Linked DNA regions of Loktanella sp. M215. The protein of the gene in region 1 interacts with the protein of each later gene in a pairwise test. Links are inferred from orthologs where the notes say so. Each region holds a gene or a part of one and is shown in the gene's direction. Other genes may lie near its edges. The genes, in order: hflC and ftsH.

What was found.
Region 2: the proteins of hflC (region 1) and ftsH interact in binary tests that used the Escherichia coli proteins (3 or more experiments, as listed by UniProt). The link is inferred for Loktanella sp. M215 from one-to-one orthologs.

The regions. Positions count from the first base shown.
Region 1 is NZ_WMEA01000001.1:199,969-212,672, reverse strand. What follows is about bases 5,345-8,343. They hold hflC (protease modulator HflC), read left to right. Parts: upstream 5,345-6,320; coding sequence 6,321-7,367; downstream 7,368-8,343. Other genes in these bases: GLR48_RS00990 (Do family serine endopeptidase), read left to right, coding at 7,567-8,343; hflK (FtsH protease activity modulator HflK), read left to right, coding at 5,345-6,321. Also shown: GLR48_RS01025 (isoprenylcysteine carboxyl methyltransferase family protein), read right to left, coding at 1-52; GLR48_RS01020 (type III polyketide synthase), read right to left, coding at 49-1,149; ribose-5-phosphate isomerase RpiA, read left to right, coding at 1,305-2,093; GLR48_RS01010 (Nramp family divalent metal transporter), read left to right, coding at 2,182-3,483; GLR48_RS01005 (FAD-dependent oxidoreductase), read left to right, coding at 3,576-5,072; more of hflK, read left to right, coding at 5,149-5,344; more of GLR48_RS00990, read left to right, coding at 8,344-9,150; GLR48_RS00985 (peptidoglycan-binding domain-containing protein), read right to left, coding at 9,201-9,710; GLR48_RS00980 (2Fe-2S iron-sulfur cluster-binding protein), read left to right, coding at 9,853-10,176; GLR48_RS00975 (FG-GAP-like repeat-containing protein), read left to right, coding at 10,176-10,949; cobS (adenosylcobinamide-GDP ribazoletransferase), read right to left, coding at 11,019-11,786; cobT (nicotinate-nucleotide--dimethylbenzimidazole phosphoribosyltransferase), read left to right, coding at 11,867-12,704.
Region 2 is NZ_WMEA01000001.1:44,003-51,557, reverse strand. Bases 1-2,899 are described here. They hold ftsH (ATP-dependent zinc metalloprotease FtsH), read left to right. Parts: upstream 1-442; coding sequence 443-2,356; downstream 2,357-2,899. Other genes in these bases: GLR48_RS00260 (MOSC domain-containing protein), read left to right, coding at 2,424-2,899; tilS (tRNA lysidine(34) synthetase TilS), read left to right, coding at 1-355. Also shown: more of GLR48_RS00260, read left to right, coding at 2,900-3,005; ligase-associated DNA damage response endonuclease PdeM, read right to left, coding at 3,084-3,782; GLR48_RS00250 (amino acid aminotransferase), read right to left, coding at 3,888-5,072; sseA (3-mercaptopyruvate sulfurtransferase), read right to left, coding at 5,095-5,961; SsrA-binding protein SmpB, read right to left, coding at 6,028-6,501; GLR48_RS00235 (ion channel), read left to right, coding at 6,596-7,024; GLR48_RS00230 (winged helix-turn-helix domain-containing protein), read left to right, coding at 7,021-7,555. UniProt on the Escherichia coli protein: Acts as a processive, ATP-dependent zinc metallopeptidase for both cytoplasmic and membrane proteins. Plays a role in the quality control of integral membrane proteins.

The DNA.
Region 1 (12,704 bases):
TGAGCCGTTGCACGACGAGGAACGCGAGGAACAGCGCCGTGCCCATCGTCATGCGGTCACCGTCATCGGCAGCAAGGATGCGGTAAAGCCGGGGCCAAGTGCGCAGAGCGCCAGCTTGCCGGTCTGCCCTGCCGCAAGCACGCGCTGCAGCACGAAAAGTGCTGTCGGTGCGGACATGTTGCCGAAGTCGCGCAAGACGCTGCGTTCGGCGTCCAGTGCGCCGGGGGTCAGATCCATCGTGGCCTCGATCGCCTCGACGACCTTGGCGCCGCCGGGATGACAGACGAACCGGTCGATCTGACCCAGCTGCAATCCGGCCTCGGCCAGCATCGACGTGACGGCGGGGCGGAATTCATCCGTCACGAAACTTGGAATGGACCGGTCGAAGATCACGCCAAGGCCCGTATCGTCGACGTCCCAGCCCATGATGGGCAGGGTGTCCGGGAACAGGTGTTCGTGACCCTCGTGCAGGATCACCTCTCCGCCTTCGCCCGTCCCGCCACCAATGACGGCAGCGGCCGCCCCGTCACCGAACAGGACCGTTGCGATCACGTCAGCCTTTTGCAGGCGGTCCGCCCGGAACGACAAAGAGCAGGCCTCGACCGCGACCATCAGGACGATGCTGCCGGGATCGGCGGCGGCCAGACGGCGCGCAATCGACAGGCCCGAGGTGCCGCCGGCACAGCCCAGACCGAAGACCGGCACCCGCCGCACGTCACGGCGGAAACCCATGGCGCGGTGCGCCTGCGCTTCGAGTGTCGGGGTGGCGATACCGGTGGACGAGATCGTGACAATGGTATCGACCTGATCCGCGGTGAGGCCAGCAGCGTTCAGCGCATCCGTGGCGGCGGCGATGAACAGCGCCGTGGCGCCTTTCATGTAGGCCGCGCCGCGTTCCGCCCAGCCGTGATCGGCGGCAAACCACTCCAGCGGCATCACGCTATAGCGACGCTCGACCCCGGCATTCTGAAAGGCGGGCACCAGCTTTTCGAAAAAGGGATATTTCGGCGCAAGCAGGGCACGGGCCTGAGTCAGGACGTCTTCCTGCGTCAGCACATGGGCGGGCAGTGCCGTACCGATGCCCTTGAGAACGGTGGTGGACCGCGTGCCCGAAAGCGTGCGGTCCTGTGGGGAAACCTGTTGTAACATGGAAATGACCTCTTGGGCGGTAAAGACAGAACGCTGCGGATGCGCTGCGGGTTCCGCTCCACAGGTTGCGGTGGTCTGAGGGGAGACGACATTTCCCCCTCGCCTGCATCCGGCGCAGGACCTATAACGCCCGCGTCATGTAAAGGAGCCAGCCCATGCCCGCCGATCTGTCCCCCATCGACAAGGCCAAGTTCGTCGCCGCGCGCCGCGCCTGCGATTACGTCGAATCCGGCATGAAACTTGGCCTTGGCACCGGGTCCACCGCCGCCTGGCTGGTCCGGTGCCTGGGCGAAATGGTGCGCGATGACGGGTTGCGGATCAAGGGCGTGCCGACCTCGACCCGGACCGCCGAACTGGCGCGCGACGTGGGCATCGAGGTGATTTCGTTGGACGAGGCGAAGTGGCTGGATCTGACCATCGACGGTGCGGATGAATTCGACGGCGCGCTGAACCTGATCAAGGGTGGCGGCGGTGCGCTGTTGCAGGAAAAGATCGTGGCGACGGCCAGCGACCGCATGATCGTGATTGCCGACGTGTCCAAGAAGGTCGAGACGCTGGGCGCCTTCCCGCTGCCGATCGAGGTGATCCCCTTCGGCTGGCAAACCTCCAAGGTGCTGGTCGAAGAGGCGCTGATCGGCCTTGACGTGATGGGATCGACCTCGACCCTGCGGATGAACGGCCAGACGCCTTTCGTCACGGACGAGGGCAATCATATTCTGGACCTGCACCTGAACCGCATCGGCAATGCGCGGCAGTTGGCTCTGGTGCTGAACCAGATCCCCGGCGTGGTGGAAAACGGATTGTTCATCGATATCTGCGATATCGTGGTGACCGGTTACGCCGATGGCCGGGTCGAGGTCCACGACATCAACAAGGGCGAGACCGACGAGACGCGGTACGACTTTCTTGACGGTGATAACCTGTTCGCCGATCTGGGCGACTGACAGCCATTCCATCTGCGCACTGGACGGGGGCGGGAACGCGGCGCATATGGTGCTGCGAACCATTCTCATTCCAAGGTGCGCCACCGACATGTCCACGCCCAGTTCTTCCCTGACTGACCGCACGTCGCAGCGCATGGCCGACGTGCTGGCGGGGCGTCTGAAAGGGCCGCGGTCGTGGCTGGTGTTCGCGGGGCCTGCGGTGATCGCCTCGGTCGCCTATATGGACCCCGGCAACTATGCGACGAACATTCAGGCAGGGGCGGGCTATGGCTATGCCCTGCTGTGGGTTGTGGTCATGGCGAACCTTGTGGCGATGCTGTTCCAGGCGCTGTCGGCGCGGCTGGGGATCGTCACGGGCAAGAACCTGGCAGAGCATTGCCGCGACGGGTTCTCGCGCCCGACGGTCCTGTTCATGTGGATCGTGTCGGAAATCGCGGCCATGGCAACCGATCTGGCAGAGTTTCTGGGCGGGGCCATCGGGCTGGCCTTGCTGTTCAACCTGCCGCTGATGGTCGGCATGGGGATTACGGCCATCGTGACCTATGCGCTGCTGCTGGTGGAAAACCGCGGCTTTCGCCCGATGGAACTGCTGGTGGGCACGCTCGTGGGCGTGATCGGCCTGTGCTATCTGGCCGAGCTTCTGATCGCGCCGATTGCCTGGGGCGAGGCGGCGCGGGGGGCCGTGTTGCCGCAGATGCCGGATCTTGCGGCGCTGACGATCTCTGTCGGAATCATCGGGGCGACGGTCATGCCGCATGCGATCTATCTGCATTCCGGCCTGACGCAGCAGCGGGTCAAGATCCACAACGACGTCGAACGCGCCAAGGTGCTGCGCTTTTCCAATATCGAGGTCGTGGTGGCCCTTGCCGTCGCGGGCATGATCAACATCGCGATGGTAATGATGGCGGCATCGGCCTTTCACGCGGGCAACCCCGAAGTGGCCGAGATCGAGACCGCCTATCACACGCTGACGCCGCTGCTGGGCGGCGCTGCCGCGGCGGCCTTCTTGATCAGCCTGATCGCGTCCGGCGTCTCGTCCAGTGTCGTCGGGACCATGGCGGGGCAGATGATCATGCAGGGCTTCATCCGCATGAACATCCCGCTGCTGGTGCGGCGGATCGTCACCATGGCGCCGGCCTTCATCGTGGTCGCGATGGGGGTCAATGTCACCTCTGCGCTGGTGGCAAGTCAGGTCGTGCTGTCCATCGCCCTGCCGATCCCGATGATCGCGCTGATCATCTTCACCTCGCGCCGCAGTGTCATGGGGGATTTCGTGACCGGACCGGTGTTGCGCACGCTGGCCATTGCGGCCTCGGCCGTGGTGCTGACGTTGAATTTCGTCCTGCTGGCCGATGTCGCGGGGCTGCCGATCCCGTTTCTGAAAGGCTGATCCGCAGCCGTCACGTTTGTGCAAGGGGCGTTGGCCTTTCCGATCCGTTGCGGCTAGGTTGCCGCAGGATTTTGCTGCAACGGGGCCTTTTGATGTCTTTCGACTACGATCTTTTTGTCATCGGTGGCGGGTCCGGCGGCGTGCGGGCCGCGCGCATGGCAGCCGAGACGGGCGCCAAGGTCGGTCTGGCCGAGGAAAGCCGCATGGGCGGCACCTGTGTCATCCGGGGCTGCGTGCCTAAGAAGCTGATGGTCTACGCGTCAAGCTATGCCGAGCGTGTAGAAGAGGCGCAGGGCTATGGCTGGGACGCGACGCTGGGCGATTTCGACTGGAACCGGTTCCGCACAAAGTTGCATAAGGAACTGGACCGGCTTGAACAGGTCTATCGCAACCTGCTCGATGGCTCTGGCGTGGATATCCACGACTGCCGCGCCGTCCTGCAGGATGCGCATACGGTGCAGGTTGGTGACGGCAAGACCGTGACCGCCAAGCACATCCTGATCGCGACCGGCGGCCACCCGACCCGGCCCGAGATGGAAAACTGCGATCTGGGGATCGTGTCCAACGATATGTTCCTGTTGGAAAAGCTGCCTGAGACGCTGCTGATTATCGGTGGGGGCTACATCGCCTGCGAATTTGCCTGCATCATGGCGGGGCTGGGCGTGAAGGTGACGGTCTATCATCGGGGCGCCCAGATCCTGAAAGGTTTCGACGACGAGGCGCGCGGCTTGCTGGCGGAATCCATGCGTCACCGGGGGATCGACCTGCACACGGGCACAACCGTGACAGAGCTTTGCCCTGCAGGCGAGGCCCCGCGCGGGCCGATGCCTACAGGGTCCGACGCCGCCGCCGGTGCAGAGCCTGCCGCGACGATGGGCGCGCCGGCCGGCGAGACGAATGCCTTGGCCAGCAACCCCAAGAGCTTTACCGATGGGCGCGCCGCCGGTCCGATCTGGACGCGGGCCACGAATGGCGACGAAAAGGTCTTCGATTACGTCCTGTTCGCCACGGGCCGCGCGCCCAACACCGACAACCTTGGTCTTGATGCCGCAGGCGTGGACCTTGGCCGACACAAGGAAATCGTGGTCGATGAGTTCAGCCAGACCAACGTGCCCTCGATCTATGCCATCGGCGACGTGACCGACCGGGTTCAGCTGACGCCCGTGGCGATCCGCGAGGGGATGGCCTTTGTCGAGACCGTCTTCAAGGGAAACCCGACGCCGGTGGATCACGCGCTGATTGCCAGCGCCGTCTTTACACAGCCGGAACTTGGCACCGTGGGAGAGACGGAAGACGATGCCACCAGCCGGGGCGAGAGTGTCGAGATCTATTCCACCGCATTCCGCCCGATGCAGACGGCCTTCCTCGATACGCCGCAGCGTGTGCTGATGAAGCTGATCGTCAGCACCGAGACCCGCAAGGTTCTGGGGTGTCACATCGTCGCGGACCATGCGGGCGAGATGATCCAGATGGCGGCCATCGCGATCAAGATGGGTGCGACGAAAGAGGATTTCGACCGCACCTGTGCGGTCCATCCCACCATGGCCGAAGAGCTGGTCACGATGCGCAAGCCGGTGCGCACAACTTGAATTTTCGGGGCGGTGTCCCGATCTGCATATGAACGGGTCCGAACAGGATCGTAACATCAAGGAAGACTGACACACGATGGCAGGCAACAACGGGGGCCCCTGGGGGGGCGGCGGCGACGACAACCGGGGTGACAAGAACGGCGGCAAGACACCGCCACCACGGCCACCCCGCCGACCGGGCGAGGGGCCTCAGATTCCCGAAATCGACGAGTTGATGAACCGGGGCCGCGAACAGCTGCGCGTCCTGATGGGCGGTCGCGGTGGCGGGACCGGATCGAACGGCACGGGCGGCGGCGGTGGTCCGCGCCTGACGCGCGGGACCGTGGGTCTTGGCGTGCTGGCGGTCGTCGTGGCCTGGGTCGTGGCGTCGGTCTATACGGTCAAGCCCGAGGAACAATCGGTCGAACTGCTGCTGGGCGACTACATGTCCACCAACGGGCCGGGCCTGAATTTCGCACCCTGGCCTTTCGTGACGCGCGAAGTGATGCCGGTCACGTCCGAACGGTCCATCGACATCGGCACCAGCCGGTCGGGCATGGACGCGGGGCTGATGCTGACGGGTGACGAGAATATCGTGGACATCGATTTTCAGGTGGTCTGGAACATCAACGATCCGCAGAAATTCCTGTTCAACCTCGCCGATCCCGAACAGACGATCGAGGCTGTGTCGGAATCCGTGATGCGCGAGATCATCGCCCAAAGCCAGCTGGCGCCGATCCTGAACCGCGACCGCGGTTCGATCGCAGAGCGTCTGAAGAGCGAGATCCAGAGCACGCTGGACAGCTACGAATCCGGTGTGAACATCGTGCGTGTGAACTTCGACAAGGCCGACCCGCCAGAGCCCGTTATCGCGTCCTTCCGCAAGGTGCAGGACGCCGAGCAGGAGCGTGACCGGTTGCAGAACGTCGCCGATGCCTATGCCAACCGGGTCGAAGCCGAAGCCCGCGGTCAGGCTGCCCAGACCATCGAGCAGGCCGAAGGCTACCGCGCGCAGGTCGTGAACGAGGCTGCCGGTGAGGCGAGCCGCTTCTCTGCCGTGTTGACGGAATACGCGAAGGCACCGGATGTGACGCGCAAGCGGCTTTATCTGGAAACCATGGAAAAAGTGCTGGGAGAGTTGGACATCATCCTGCTTGACGAAAGCCAGGGCGGGCAGGGCGTCGTGCCCTATCTGCCGCTGAACCAGCTGGGCGGAAACACCCAGCGCAATGCGCCGGCTGCGGCACCTGCGAACGGAGGGACGAACTGATGCGGAAATCCATTTATCTGCTGCCGGCTCTGCTGGTCGTCATTGTGATCGCCATCTCCTCGGTCTTCATCGTGGACGAGCGTGAAAAGGCGCTGGTCCTGCAATTCGGCCAGATCGTGAAGGTGAAGGAAGAGCCGGGCCTTGGGTTCAAGATCCCGTTCATCCAGAACGTCGTGACCTACGACGACCGGATCCTGTCGCGCGACCTTGACCCGCTGGAGGTCACGCCGTCGGATGATCGTCGTCTGGTTGTCGACGCCTTCGCCCGCTACCGGATCGTTGATGTGCGCCAGTTCCGGCAGGCTGTCGGTGCGGGTGGCGAAGAAGTCGCGGCCCGTCGTCTGGACGGCATCCTGCGCGACACGACCCGCAACGTGCTGGGCACCGTGGCGTCCAACGACATCCTGTCGACGGACCGTGCGGCGCTGATGCTGCGCATCCGCAACAACGCCATCTCCGAAGCGCGGGGACTGGGGCTGGAGGTCATCGACGTGCGGCTGAAGCGCACGGACCTGCCGCCGGAAAACCTGAATGCGACCTACGAGCGGATGATCGCGGAACGTGACCGCGAGGCCGCAGACGAGGTTGCGCGCGGTAACGAGGCCGCCCAGCGGACCCGTGCCGCCGCCGACCGCACCGTGGTGGAGCTGACCTCTGACGCCCAGCGTCAGGCCGACATCACCCGCGGTGAGGCGGACGCCGAGCGTAACGGCATCTTCGCCGAAGCCTTTGGCGCTGACCCGGAGTTCTTTGCCTTCTACCGGTCGATGACGGCGTACGAGCGGTTCGCCGCACAGGGCCGGTCGTCGATGGTGCTGAGCCCAGATTCAGAGTTCTTCAACTATCTGCAGTCCGATCAGGGACAGACCGCCAATCAGGCCAGAGCGGCGGCGGCGTCCGCCCCGGCCGCACCGGCGGCGACACCCGCCCCTGCGGCTGCACCGGAAGCCTCTGCCGCGCCTGCTGCCCCAGCGGCGCCCGCTGACACAGAGGCGGCGGCCGAACCGGCACCTGCCGATGCAGGCGCGCCGGCCCCCGTGAACTGATCCCTGATCGGTCGTACATCATAAAAAGGGCCGGCGTTCGCGCCGGCCCTTTCCGTTGACGGGGCATGATCCCGCCTGTTTCGAGGCAAAAGGTCACGTTCCGTTCAGCTTCTGCATTCAGACTTTGCGTTGCCGGTTTTGCAGCCTAGGTTCAGGTCAAAGCAGCGCCAACGCGTCAATCATCCAAGGAGTCCGCCCCGTGAGGTCACAGGCAAAAGTCCAACATCGCGCCGATCCCCGCCCCATCCTGACCGGTCTGGCGCTGACGACAGCGCTTGTGCTGGCGCAGGCCCTGCCGGGTCACGCGCAGGTCAACCCCGAGACGACGACCGCAGATACGACACAGGCCCTGCCCGGGGCCGTCGCCGGCCGTCCGCTGACCTTTGCCGATCTTGCCGCACAGGTCAGCCCTTCGGTGGTGAACATCACGACCTCGACGACTGTGGCGGGTCGCGAAGGGCCGCAGGGCATCGTGCCCGATGGCTCTCCGTTCGAGGATTTCTTCAACGACCTGCAGAACGGCCCCGGTGGCCAGCCGCGCCGGTCGAGTGCGCTGGGCTCCGGCTTCGTGATCTCGGCTGACGGCTATATCGTGACGAACAACCACGTCATCGAAGGCGCCGACGAGATCGAGATCGAGTTCTTTCCGGGCGACGGCCAACCGGCGGAACAACTGCCGGCGACGCTGGTCGGCACGGATACCAACACGGATATCGCGCTGCTGAAGGTCGAATACGACAGCCCGCTGCAATTCGTGGAATTCGGCAACAGTAACGCCACCGGCGCGCGCGTCGGCGACTGGGTGCTGGCGATGGGCAACCCGCTGGGGCAAGGATTCTCGGTCAGTGCGGGCATCGTGTCGGCGCGCAACCGGGCGCTGTCGGGCACCTATGACGATTACATCCAGACCGACGCCGCAATCAACCGCGGCAACTCTGGCGGGCCGCTGTTCAACATGGACGGCGAAGTCATCGGCGTGAACACCGCGATCCTGTCGCCGAACGGCGGGTCGATCGGCATCGGTTTCGCCATGTCGTCCGCGGTCGTGTCGAACGTCGTCGATCAGTTGCGCGAGTTCGGGGAAACCCGCCGCGGCTGGCTGGGCGTGCGCATTCAGGACGTGACGCCGGACATGGTCAGCGCCATCGACGGTCTGGACAGCGCGCGCGGCGCGTTGATTACCGACGTCCCCCCCGGCCCGGCAGAGGATGCGGGCCTGCTGTCTGGCGACGTGATCCTGTCCTACGACGGCACCGAAGTCACCGACACGCGCGAACTGGTGCGGATGGTCGGCAACTCTGCCGTCGGCGCCAAGATCCCGATGCAGGTCCTGCGCAACGGTGACGAGACCATGATCGATGTGACCTTGGGCCGCCGCGAGACCGACGAGGCCACGGCCTTCCCGGCCTCTGATACGGGCCCGGCACCAGAGGACGCCACGCAGGAGATGCTGGGACTGACCGTCTCTCCGGTCACGCCTGATCTGGCAGAGCAATACGGTCTGGACGACCGGGCCGGTCTGGTCATAACCGCCGTCGATCCGGCGTCCGACGCCGGTGCCAAGGGTCTGGCAGAAGGCGACCTGATCACCGATGCGGGTCAGGAGCCCGTCACCACGCCGGAAGAGTTGCAGGCGCGAATCGACAATGCGGCCGAGGCGGGTCAGACCTCCTTGCTGCTGCTGGTGCGGCGCGACGGCAATCCGCGGTTCCTCGCGCTGGCGCTGGGCGATGCGGGTGACGCAGGTCCGGCCGAACCGGATGGCAGCACGGATCAGAACTGATCCGTCGCGATCATCACACACGCCGTCCCTGCGGGGGCGGCGTTGTCGTGTCAGCCGCGCGGCACGGCCAGAATGCCAAGAGTCCGTGCAGCCGCGACACCCAGCAGCGGACTGTCGATGCCCTCTGCACGCTGGAACATCTGAACCGCAAGACTCGTCGCCTCGTCGTATCGGCCCGTGATCGGCCCACTATAGCTGCGCCGGATCAGCAGGGCGCGTTGCAGGCTGGACACGAAGGCGATTGTGTAGACGGGGGGACAGACCGTTTCGAACCGCCGACCGGGGCCGGTCGAGACGGTTTGCGGGCGCGAGACGTTGCGGAAGACCGGCGGGCTGGTGACGCTGCCGTCTGCGGCGCGCACGGCGGGGACGACCTCGATCAGCTCATTGACGATATCGGTGCGCGTCGGCCCTGCAGCGGTGGCAAAGCAGCGTCCGTTCACATCGGTCTCGATCTCTCCCAACGAGACGACGATTTCCGCAGGGGCCACGGCGTTGCCCGAGGGCTGCGCCGTGCAGGCGGCAAGGGCCAGCGGCAGGACTTTGATCAGGTGGCGCATCGGATCTCCTCTGCCGCAAGGATTAGCGGGCGTGCGCTGGCAGCGATAGAGGACGGTCGCGCGGCAGGGGGATTTGTGACTGGCAGGACGCAACCATCTTCTTTAGAACACTTTTCAACCCGAAGGCACAAAGGAACATCGGATGGCCAAGATCACCTACGTCGAGCATGGCGGCAAGGAGCACGTTGTCGAGGTCAAGACCGGCATGACGGTCATGGAAGGGGCGCGTGACAACGGCATCCCGGGGATCGAGGCCGACTGCGGCGGCGCCTGCGCCTGTTCGACATGCCACGTCTACGTCGACCCGTCCTGGGTGGACAAGCTGCCCGCCAAGGACGCGATGGAGGAGGACATGCTGGATTTCGCCTACAAGCCCGATCCGGCCCGTTCCCGCCTGACCTGCCAGCTGAAGGTCAGCGATGATCTGGACGGTCTGCGCGTGCAGATGCCCGAAAAGCAGATCTGATGTGGTACGCGGTCGCCGCAGGTCTGCTGGCCTGTCTGGCGACCGGGGCTGCCGCCTGCAACGCGCCCCGGGCTGCTGTGGTGGGCGAGGTCGCAGTTGCAGGCGGCTCCGCCCTTGTGACGCGGGCGTGGTACGCCGATCCGACGACTGACTATGACCATGCCATTTTCGGGCGCGCAACGACGGCGCAGGTCTTGCGTGCCGAGGTTGCTGGTGCAGATGGATGCCTCATCCTGACCGCAGCCGCAGGCGACGGACATGTGTTCGAGGATACCGCGCCCCGGATCGTCGATCTGGACGGCGACGGTCGCGCCGAGGTGATCGCGGTGCGCACCAGCCTGACGCAAGGCGCGCAGCTTGCGCTTTACGGGGTGCGTGGTGACGCATTGGCGGTGCTGGCAACGACGCCCTACATCGGTCAGGCGCGTCGCTGGCTGGCCCCCGTCGGGGGCGGTGACATCGACGGCGATGGCCGGATCGAGGTCGCCTATATCGACCGCCCGCATCTGGACCGCGTCATGCGGGTCTGGCGGTTTGACGGTGCCGCGCTGACCGAAGTCTACCGCATCCCCGGACTGACCAATCACCGGATCGGCGATCCTGTCATCAGCGGTGGCTTTCGGACCTGCGGCGGGGTGACCGAAACGGTGACGGCGGATGCAGGCTGGACCCGGGTGATGGCCACACGGATCGTGGGCGGGCGTGCGGTGATGCGTGATCTGGGGCCGATGGGGCAGGGTGCCTTTGCGGCGGCGTTGCGCTGCGGCGGATAGGCGGCTGGGGGCGCTGCCCCCGGGCTGCGCCCTCCCCCGAAGTATTTTCGACCAGAAGAAAGGGGTCTGTCAGATGAGCGCTGCGAGGGTCAGCAGCGTCGTGATCTCTGCGATCTGCTGGGCAGCGCCAAGGATGTCGCCGGTCTGGCCGCCGATCTTGGCCCGGGCCATCTGGGCCCAGAGTGTCGTGGTGAGGGTGATCGCAAGAATGACGGGCACGGCCGCGAGGCCGAGGCCCGCCGCGGCAATACAGGCCGACAGCACGATGGCCAGCGCGAGGGTGCCGCCACCGGGGCGGCCGACGCTGCGGCCCAGCCCGCCGTCGCGCGCGGGCGGCAACGCGCGGGCGAGGGCCACCATCGGCACGCGGCTGATCGCACCTGTTGCGAGTGCCACGGCCCAGAGCGGCTGGTGGGCTGCAAGAAGCAGCGCCCAGAGCTGCCACCGCAGCAGCAGGGCGAGGCCGAGGGCCAGCACGCCGTAGGTGCCGATCTGGCTGTCTTTCATGATGGCGAGGCGGCGGGCGCTGTCCCAGCCGCCCCAGAGGCCGTCGGCGCTGTCGGCCAACCCGTCTTCGTGCATGGCACCGGTCACGGCGATCTGGGTCGCGATCAGGATCAGCGCCGCGATGGCGGGCGGCAGGCCGGTCCAGAGGACGAGGCTTGCCATAAGGGCAGCCAGCGCGTTGACGCAGACACCCGCCAGCGGCCAGGCCCAGGCGGCGCGGGCGCCGCGCGCGACGGCGCGGGCGGTATCGACGCGTATCGGCAGGCGCGTCAGCAGCCCGAGCGATGCGGCAAGGTCGGCGGGCACCGCGAGGGCTTTGTCATCGGGCACGACGGACGGTCCTGTGCAGGGGTTTTCATTTTGCTTCTTCTGGTTAGACATGACGCGACAGAACCGCAACGAGGACCATGATGACCGCGCCTTTTACCAGCCTGCCCACATTTCGTGAGACTTTGGCGGCGGCCGCCGGACCGGACGGCGCGGCAGGTGCCGCGGCTGCCGCGCGCAACGGCCAGTTGACGAAGCCGCAGGGCTCGCTTGGGCGGCTGGAGGATCTGGCGGTCTGGATCGCGGGCTGGCAAGGGTCGGACCGGCCCCGCATCACCGCGCCACAGATCGTCATCTTTGCGGGCAATCACGGGGTCTGCGCGCAGGGGATTTCGGCATTTCCGGCCGAGGTGACGGCGCAGATGGTCGGCAACTTTCAGGCGGGGGGCGCGGCCATCAACCAGCTGGCACAGACCTGCGGCGCGCGGCTGGACGTGGTGCCGCTGGATCTGGACCGGCCGACGCAGGATTTCACGCAAGGGCCTGCGATGACCGAGGCCGAGGTCGTGTCCGCCCTGACTGCCGGCTGGGATGCGGTCCAGCCCGACACCGACCTGCTGGTGGTGGGCGAAATGGGGATCGGCAACACGACGGCGGCGGCGGCCATGGCGCTGGCCCTGTTCGGCGGAGAGGCCGCCGACTGGACCGGGCGCGGCACCGGCGTCGACGATGCGGGGCTGGCGCGCAAGACGGATGCGGTGACGCGCGGCGTGGCGCTGCATGGGGAAGCGACGGATCCGCTGGAGGTCCTGCGCTGTCTCGGCGGGCGCGAGATCGCGGCGATGGCCGGGGCCATGGCACGGGCGCGGGTCGACGGCATTCCGGTGATCCTTGACGGGTTCATTTGCTGTGCCGCCGCCGCCGTGCTGGCGCAGGCCGTGCCGGGGTCGCTGGATCATTCGGTGGCCGGTCACCAGAGCG
Region 2 (7,555 bases), 160 kb from region 1 along the record:
GCTGCACGGCGGAATCGTGGTGCCGCGCGGCGATCGCGTCTGGATCGCGCGGGAGCCTGCACGGGTGGCGGGGCGGATCGCCGTGGGCGAAAGCCAGCCCCTGTGGGACGGCCGGTGGCGGGTTTTCGGACCCAACATCAAAGGGTTGAGCGTGGGCGCGCTGGGCGAGGCGGGGCTGGCGCAGATCGCCGCAAAGCCCGCGCCGCGCGCGCCGCGTCTGGTACTGGCGGGCCTGCCGGGGGTCTGGGACGGCGACCGTCTGGTCGCCTGTCAGCCGCTGCGGTTCGGACCCCGATACGTGCTGGAACACCATCCCCCGGGAGGAGAGTTGCCGAACCGGCTGCTTGCGCATTGAAGATCGCGCGGGAATGTCTATTTTGCATGACAATAAACGGTCTGTTAGTAGACGGCCGGTAATTTCCGATGTCAAAGGAGCCTTCCATTGGGCAACGCGCGTAACATCGTCTTTTGGGTCGTCCTGTTCCTGCTGGTTCTGACGCTGTTCAATCTGTTCAGTGGCGGCACCAATGCGGGGATGAGCAATTCCAAAAGTTATTCCGAATTCGTGAGTGCCGTTGAAAGCGACTCGGTCAGCAGCGTCACGCTGGATGGCGAGCAGGTTCGCTATCGCGGCACCGACGGTCGCGACTATGTCGCGATCAAGCCGGCGGATGCGGAAGTCACCAACCTGCTGATCGCGCGCGACATTCCCGTCACCGCGAAAAGCCAGGAACAATCGCCGCTGTCGAGCTTTCTGATCGGCCTGCTGCCCTTCGTGCTGCTGATCGGTGTCTGGGTGTTCTTCATGAACCGGATGCAGGGCGGCGGCAAAGGCGGTGCGATGGGCTTTGGCAAGTCCAAGGCAAAGCTTTTGACCGAAAAGCACGGTCGTGTGACCTTTGACGAGGTCGCGGGCATCGACGAGGCGAAGGACGAGCTGGAAGAGATCGTCGAATTCCTGCGCAACCCGCAGAAGTTCAGCCGGCTGGGTGGCAAGATCCCCAAGGGTGCGCTGCTGGTTGGCCCTCCGGGCACCGGTAAGACGCTGCTGGCCCGCGCCATTGCGGGCGAGGCGGGTGTGCCGTTCTTCACGATCTCGGGTTCCGACTTTGTCGAGATGTTCGTGGGTGTCGGTGCCAGCCGGGTGCGCGACATGTTCGAGCAGGCGAAGAAGAACGCGCCCTGCATCGTCTTCATCGACGAAATCGACGCCGTGGGCCGGTCCCGTGGTGCCGGTTACGGTGGCGGCAACGACGAGCGCGAGCAGACGTTGAACCAGCTCTTGGTCGAGATGGACGGTTTCGAAGCGAACGAGGGCATCATCATCATCGCGGCCACCAACCGGCCCGACGTGCTGGACCCCGCGCTGCTGCGCCCCGGTCGTTTCGACCGGCAGGTCACGGTGCCGAATCCCGACATCAAGGGCCGCGAGAAGATCCTTGGCGTCCATGCGCGCAAGGTGCCGCTGGGTCCCGATGTGGACCTGCGCATCATCGCGCGCGGAACACCTGGTTTCTCCGGTGCTGACCTTGCGAACCTCGTGAACGAAAGCGCGCTGATGGCGGCCCGCGTGGGACGCCGGTTCGTGACGATGATCGACTTCGAATCGGCCAAAGACAAGGTCATGATGGGCGCGGAGCGTCGCAGCATGGTGATGACCGAAGACGAGAAGAAGCTGACTGCCTACCATGAAGCCGGTCACGCCGTCGTCGGCCTGAACGTGCCGCAGCACGACCCGATCCACAAGGCGACGATCATTCCGCGCGGCCGTGCGCTGGGTCTGGTGTTGAGCTTGCCGGAGCGGGACCAGTTGTCGGTGAGCTACACGAAGTATACCTCCAAGATCGCCATGGCGATGGGCGGCCGTGTGGCCGAGGAGCTGGTGTTCGGCAAGGATCAGGTGACCTCGGGTGCATCGTCTGACATCCAGCAGGTGTCGAAGATCGCCCGTGCGATGGTCACGCAGTTCGGCTATGCCGAAGAGCTGGGTTTCGTGGATTACGCCAACGAGCAGAACTCCTATCTGGGGAACTACGGTGGCGGCACGAACCATTCGGCGGATACCCAGAAGATCATCGACGACAAGGTGAAATCGCTGGTGCAGGAAGGCTATGACACCGCGATGCGCATCCTGACCGAGAAGCGCGACGATCTGGAGCGCCTGGCGCAGGGCCTGCTGGAATACGAGACGCTGACCGGCAACGAGATCACGCGCGTCATCGCCGGCGAGGCGCTGAAGCGGGGCGAGGATCTGGACGACACGCCGCCGTCTGGCGGGAACGCGATCCCCTCAGTGCCCAAGACGCGCAAGCAGCCGAAGGCGGACGGCGGGATGGAGCCGGAACCGACCGCCTGATCCGGGTTGATTAATCAAGGGCCCCGTGCTGCAAAGCACGGGGCCTTTTGCATTTGGGAGTGATGTCATGCCGGCGCTGGAAAAGACGGAGTATCTGGGGCGCGTGACATGGCTGGGTCGCGTGCCGCACCGGGATGCGCCCGAGATCGCAGGCGAGCCGCTGGCTGCGATGGCGCTGGGGTTCGACGGCATGACCGGCGAGGTGCATGCGGGTCTGACGCGGGCGTCCTGCAGCCGTGTGACGACGCAGTATCCCAAGGGGACCGAGATCCGGAACGTGCGGCAGGTCAGCATCGTGAGCGCGGAGGAGCTTGCGGTGATCGCCGACAAGCTGGGGCTGGAGGCGGTCGATCCGGCGTGGCTTGGTGCGTCTGTCGTGGTGAGCGGGATCGGTGATTTCACCCATCTGCCGCCGTCGTCGCGGCTGCAGGGGCCGGACGGTGTGACGCTTTGCGTCGACATGCTGAACCAGCCTTGCACTTTGGTGGCCAGAACGATCGAGGCGGCGCGACCGGGACACGGCAAGGCCTTCAAGGCGGCGGCCGCCGGGCGGCGCGGTGTCACCGCCTGGGTCGAGCGCCCGGGCACGCTGCGGCTGGGCGATACGCTGGTGTTGCATGTACCCGGACAGCGGGTCTGGCGTCCCTGACGGGGACGGTCGACGACGCTGTTCGGGCTGACGCCCGAAGGCGCCCCGCCCACCGTCCCCTGAGGGGCGGGTGGGGCGCTACTGCTTGCTGTGGCGCAGGCGCCGCGACGGCGCTGCGGACGTTGACCGGGCGAGCGGCACGCAGAGCGCGCGGTGCCCTGTCAGGATCGCCACGGTCTGTCCGGTGAAGAGGCGGGCGAGGACGGGGTCCGTCGCCCGCAGGCCGCCGGTATAGGCACCAAACGCGGGCAGGATCAGGCGGGTGCCGTCGGTGAGGAAGCAGGCGCGCGCGCCGCCCGCGCCGGGGATGGCGTGTTTCGGGTGGTAATGTCCCGAGATTTCCAGCGCGGTGTGGCTTGCGATGTGGCGGAACGTCAGACCGCCGTCGGTGTGGACGGCCAGGTGGGTCCCGCCAAAGGTCAGCGGACCCGGATCGTGGTTCCCTTCGAGCCAGAGCCAGCGGCGCCCGGCCTGCAGGCTGGCGAGGGTGTCCGTGTCGGTGGGCGAGAGGCTTTCGGCGGCCATCAGGTCGTCGAAGCTGTCGCCGAGGCAAAGAACGGTCTCTGGTGCCATCAAGGCGATATCATGCGCCAGTTTCGAGAGGGTCTCCTGAGTCTCGTAGGGCGGCAGCATTTGTCCGGAGCGGCGCGCGATCCGGTCCGACTTGCACAGGTGCATGTCCGAGATGCAGAGCAGGCGGCGGTCGGCCCACCAGAGCGCGCCCGACGGCAGGGCCGTCAGGCGGTGTTCACCAAATGTAAAGGAATGACTGTTCATGATCCGTTCTAGAGCGGATGTGCAGGAGGATTCAAACGCGACGCCCGCGCGTCGGGCCGCATACAAGGGGTGGTGCGGACCCGCCTGTCGGGCGGGCCCGGTTCGTCAGATACCGGCGTCGACGATGGCCTGCGCCAGAATCGGCACGGTCTGGGCGTTCAGGCCGGCGATGTTCATGCGGCTGTCGCTGACCATGTAGATGCCGTGGTCGGCGCGCAGCGTCTCGACCTTGTCTTCGGTCGTGCCGAGGCGGCTGAACATGCCGCGGTGGTCCGCGATGAAATCGAAGCGGTCGTCGTTGGACAGACGGCGCAGCTCGTCCGCGAGCTGTTGGCGCAGGTCGAGCATGGTGTTGCGGGTGTCTTCCAGTTCCGCCTCCCAGTCGGCGCGCAGGGCGGGGTCGGTCAGGATCGTGGTGACGACACGGGCACCGTGATCGGGCGGGAAGGAGTAGTTCTGACGGTTCAGGAAGTTGAGGTTGGCCTGCGTCAGCTTTGCCTCGGCCTCGTCGCGGGCGATGCCCATCAGGATGCCGGTCCGCTCGCGGTAGATGCCGAAGTTCTTGGAACACGACGCTGCGATCATCAGGTTCGGGAAGGCGCTCGCGATCTTGCGGGTGGCGGCGGCGTCTTCTTCCAGCCCGTCGCCAAAGCCCTGATAGGCCACGTCGACCAGCGGCACGGCCTTTGCGTCCTGCAGGGTCTTGATGATGGTGTCCCACTGGTCCGCCGTCGGGTTGGCGCCGGTCGGGTTGTGACAGCAGCCGTGCAGCAGGACGACGTCGCCCTCGGCCACGGTGCCCAGATCGGCGATCATGCCGTCGAAATCGACGCCGCGCGTGGCCTCGTCAAAGTAGCGGTATTCACGGACCTTCATGCGGAGGAACTTGATGATCGACGGGTGGTTCGGCCAGGTCGGGTTGCTGATCCAGACGGTCGCCTCGGGCGCGGCGAGCTTGACCATTTCCAGCGCCTGACGGATCGCACCGGTGCCACCGGGGGTCGCGATGGCGGCGATGCGGTCGCGGGGCAGGGTGTCCGACAGCAGCAGGTCGATCATCGCGTCGGCAAAGGCCGGATCACCGGCCAAGCCCACGTAGGCCTTGGTGGTCTGGTCGGCGACGAGGCGGCGTTCTGCCTCTTTCACCGCGCGCATGACCGGCGTGTTGCCGCTGGCGTCCTTGTAGACGCCGACGCCAAGGTCGATCTTGTCGTCGCGGGGGTCCGCCTTGTAGGTCTGCATCAGGGACAGGATCTTGTCGGCGGGTTGCGCCTTGAGCGTCTGGAACATCGCGGGTTTCCTTAGGGCCTGTTCAGTCGGCAGGGCCGGTTGCAATGGGAAGGTCGGGATACATGCCCCATTCGGACCATGACCCGTCGTAAAGCGCGTGGTCGGTATTGCCGATCCGTTCCAGCGCCAGATTGATGATCGCCGCGGTCACGCCGGACCCGCAGGTGGTGATGACCGGTCTGGTCAGATCGGCACCGGCCTCGGCAAAGACCTTTTGCAGGGCGGGGACGGGTTTCATCGTGCCGTCGGCGTTCAGCAGCGTCGCGTAATGCACGTTGCGCGCGCCGGGGATATGGCCGCTGCGCAGGCCGGCGCGGGGTTCCTTTTCCGCGCCCGTGAAGCGGCCCGGGCCGCGCGCGTCGAGGATCGTGTGATCGCCGAGCTTGGCCGCGCGGGCCACCTGTGTCACGTCGCGCACCATCTGGTTCTGGCGGCTGGTGGTCATGTGGCGGTCGCGGATGACGGGGGGCATGTCCTCGGTCTCGCGTCCCTCGGCCAGCCATTTTTTCAGGCCACCGTCGAGGACCGCGACGTCGCGCTTGCCCATCAGGCGGAACAGCCACCAGACGCGGGCGGCGGAAAACAGGCCCGTGCTGTCGTAGACCACGACCTGATGGCCGTCGCCCACGCCCATGGCACGCATGCGGGACATGAATTTTTCGGTCGCGGGGGCCATGTGGGGCAGTTCGGACCGGGCGTCGCTGATCTCGTCGATGTCAAAGAAGCGGGCACCGGGGATATGGGTGTCTTTATATTCGGCGCGCCCGTCGCGGCCCGCGTCCGGCATGTGCCACGAGGCGTCGAGCAGGCGCAGGTCGGGATCGTTCAGGTGGGCGGCCAGCCAGTCGGTGCTGACCAGCGTGTGCGGATCGTCGGACGTTTCTGGCATGGCGCACCTCTGCTGCGGATCGGCTCCTGCCTAGCGCAGCGCTTGGTCCAGCACAAGTTCCGGCGATCAGTCGTGCGTCTTGAGGATGCGCTGTTTCTGCCGCGCCCAGTCGCGTTTCGCGTCAGAGGCGCGCTTGTCGTGGTTTTTCTTGCCCTTGGCGATGGCGATCTTCAGCTTCACCAACCCGCGGTCGTTGAAGTACATGACCAGCGGGACAAGGGTCATGCCCTCGCGCTTGGTCGCGTTCCACAGGCGGGCGAGTTCGCGGGATTTCACCAGCAGCTTGCGCTTGGCGCGTGCCTCGTGCCCGAACATGGCCTGTTCGTAGGGCGCGATATAGCTGTTGGTCAGCCAGAGTTCGCCGTTGTCCACGGAGGCATAGCTGTCGGCAATGTTCGACTGGCCCACGCGGAGGGATTTGACCTCTGATCCGTGCAGGATGATGCCGACCTCCAGATCCTCCTGGATCTCGAAATCATAACGGGCGCGCCGGTTTTCGGCGACGACCTTGTAGTTCTTGTTGTCGGATTTGCTGGCCATGCGCCCGATGTAGGACAGGCAGCGGTGCTGCACAAGACGGCTGGCCGATCGGTGCGCCGGTGCTAAGGTCGCCGCGACCCGCAAAGGATGACCCATGCTGATCCAGATTGCCCTTGGCAGCGCGTTGGTGCTGATCTCGATCCTGATCGCGGGGGGCAGCTATTGGGTGATGGAACTGGTGCTGCACCGGCTGCATCCGTGGCTGGCGCGTCGGCCGCACCGGCCCAAGCTGGCGCTGGTGCTGAGCATGACGGCGATCTGGGTGCTGGCGCAGATGACCGTGGGTGTGTGGATCTGGGCGCTGGCCTTGCGCGGGCTGGAGATTTTCGGGACGCTGGAGGAAGCGGTCTATTTCGCGCTGGTGGCCTTCACCACGCTGGGGTTGGGCGACGTGCTGCTGCCGCAGGACTGGCGGTTGCTGGCGGGGATGGCGGCGACGAACGGGCTTTTGAACATCGGGCTGACGACGGCGCTGATGCTGGACAGCCTGCGCAGCATCCGCGCCGGGCAGATGGCGCCATGAGCGTGTCGGTGCTGGCGAACGATGCCGCGCGGCGGGTATTTCTGGACCGTCACGGTCTGGGGCGTGACGCGGGGCAGAGTGCGGGGGCGGTGATCGCGGATCTGGGATTCGTGCAGGTGGACAGCGTGAACACCTTTGCCCGCGCCCATGACCTGATCCTGTGGGCACGTCATGGGCGGTATCGGCCAGAGGCGCTGGACCGGCTGCTGGCCCGCGACCGGGCCGTGTTCGAACATTGGACCCACGATGCCGCCGTGATCCCGATGGACCTGTGGCCGCACTGGCGGCTGCGGTTCGCCCGCGATGCAGCAAGGCTGGAGAGCCGGTGGGAGATCGACCGGCCCGCGGGCTTTGGCGGGCAGGTGGACACGGTGCTGCGCCAGATCGCGGACCACGGCGCCTGCACCTCTGGCGAGGTGGGGGTGGACGAGGTGCGCAGCGGCGGTGGCTGGTGGGAGTGGCATCCCAGCAAGACCGCGCTGGAATATCTGTGGCGCAGCGGTCAGGTCTCTGTCCTGCGGCGCGACGGGT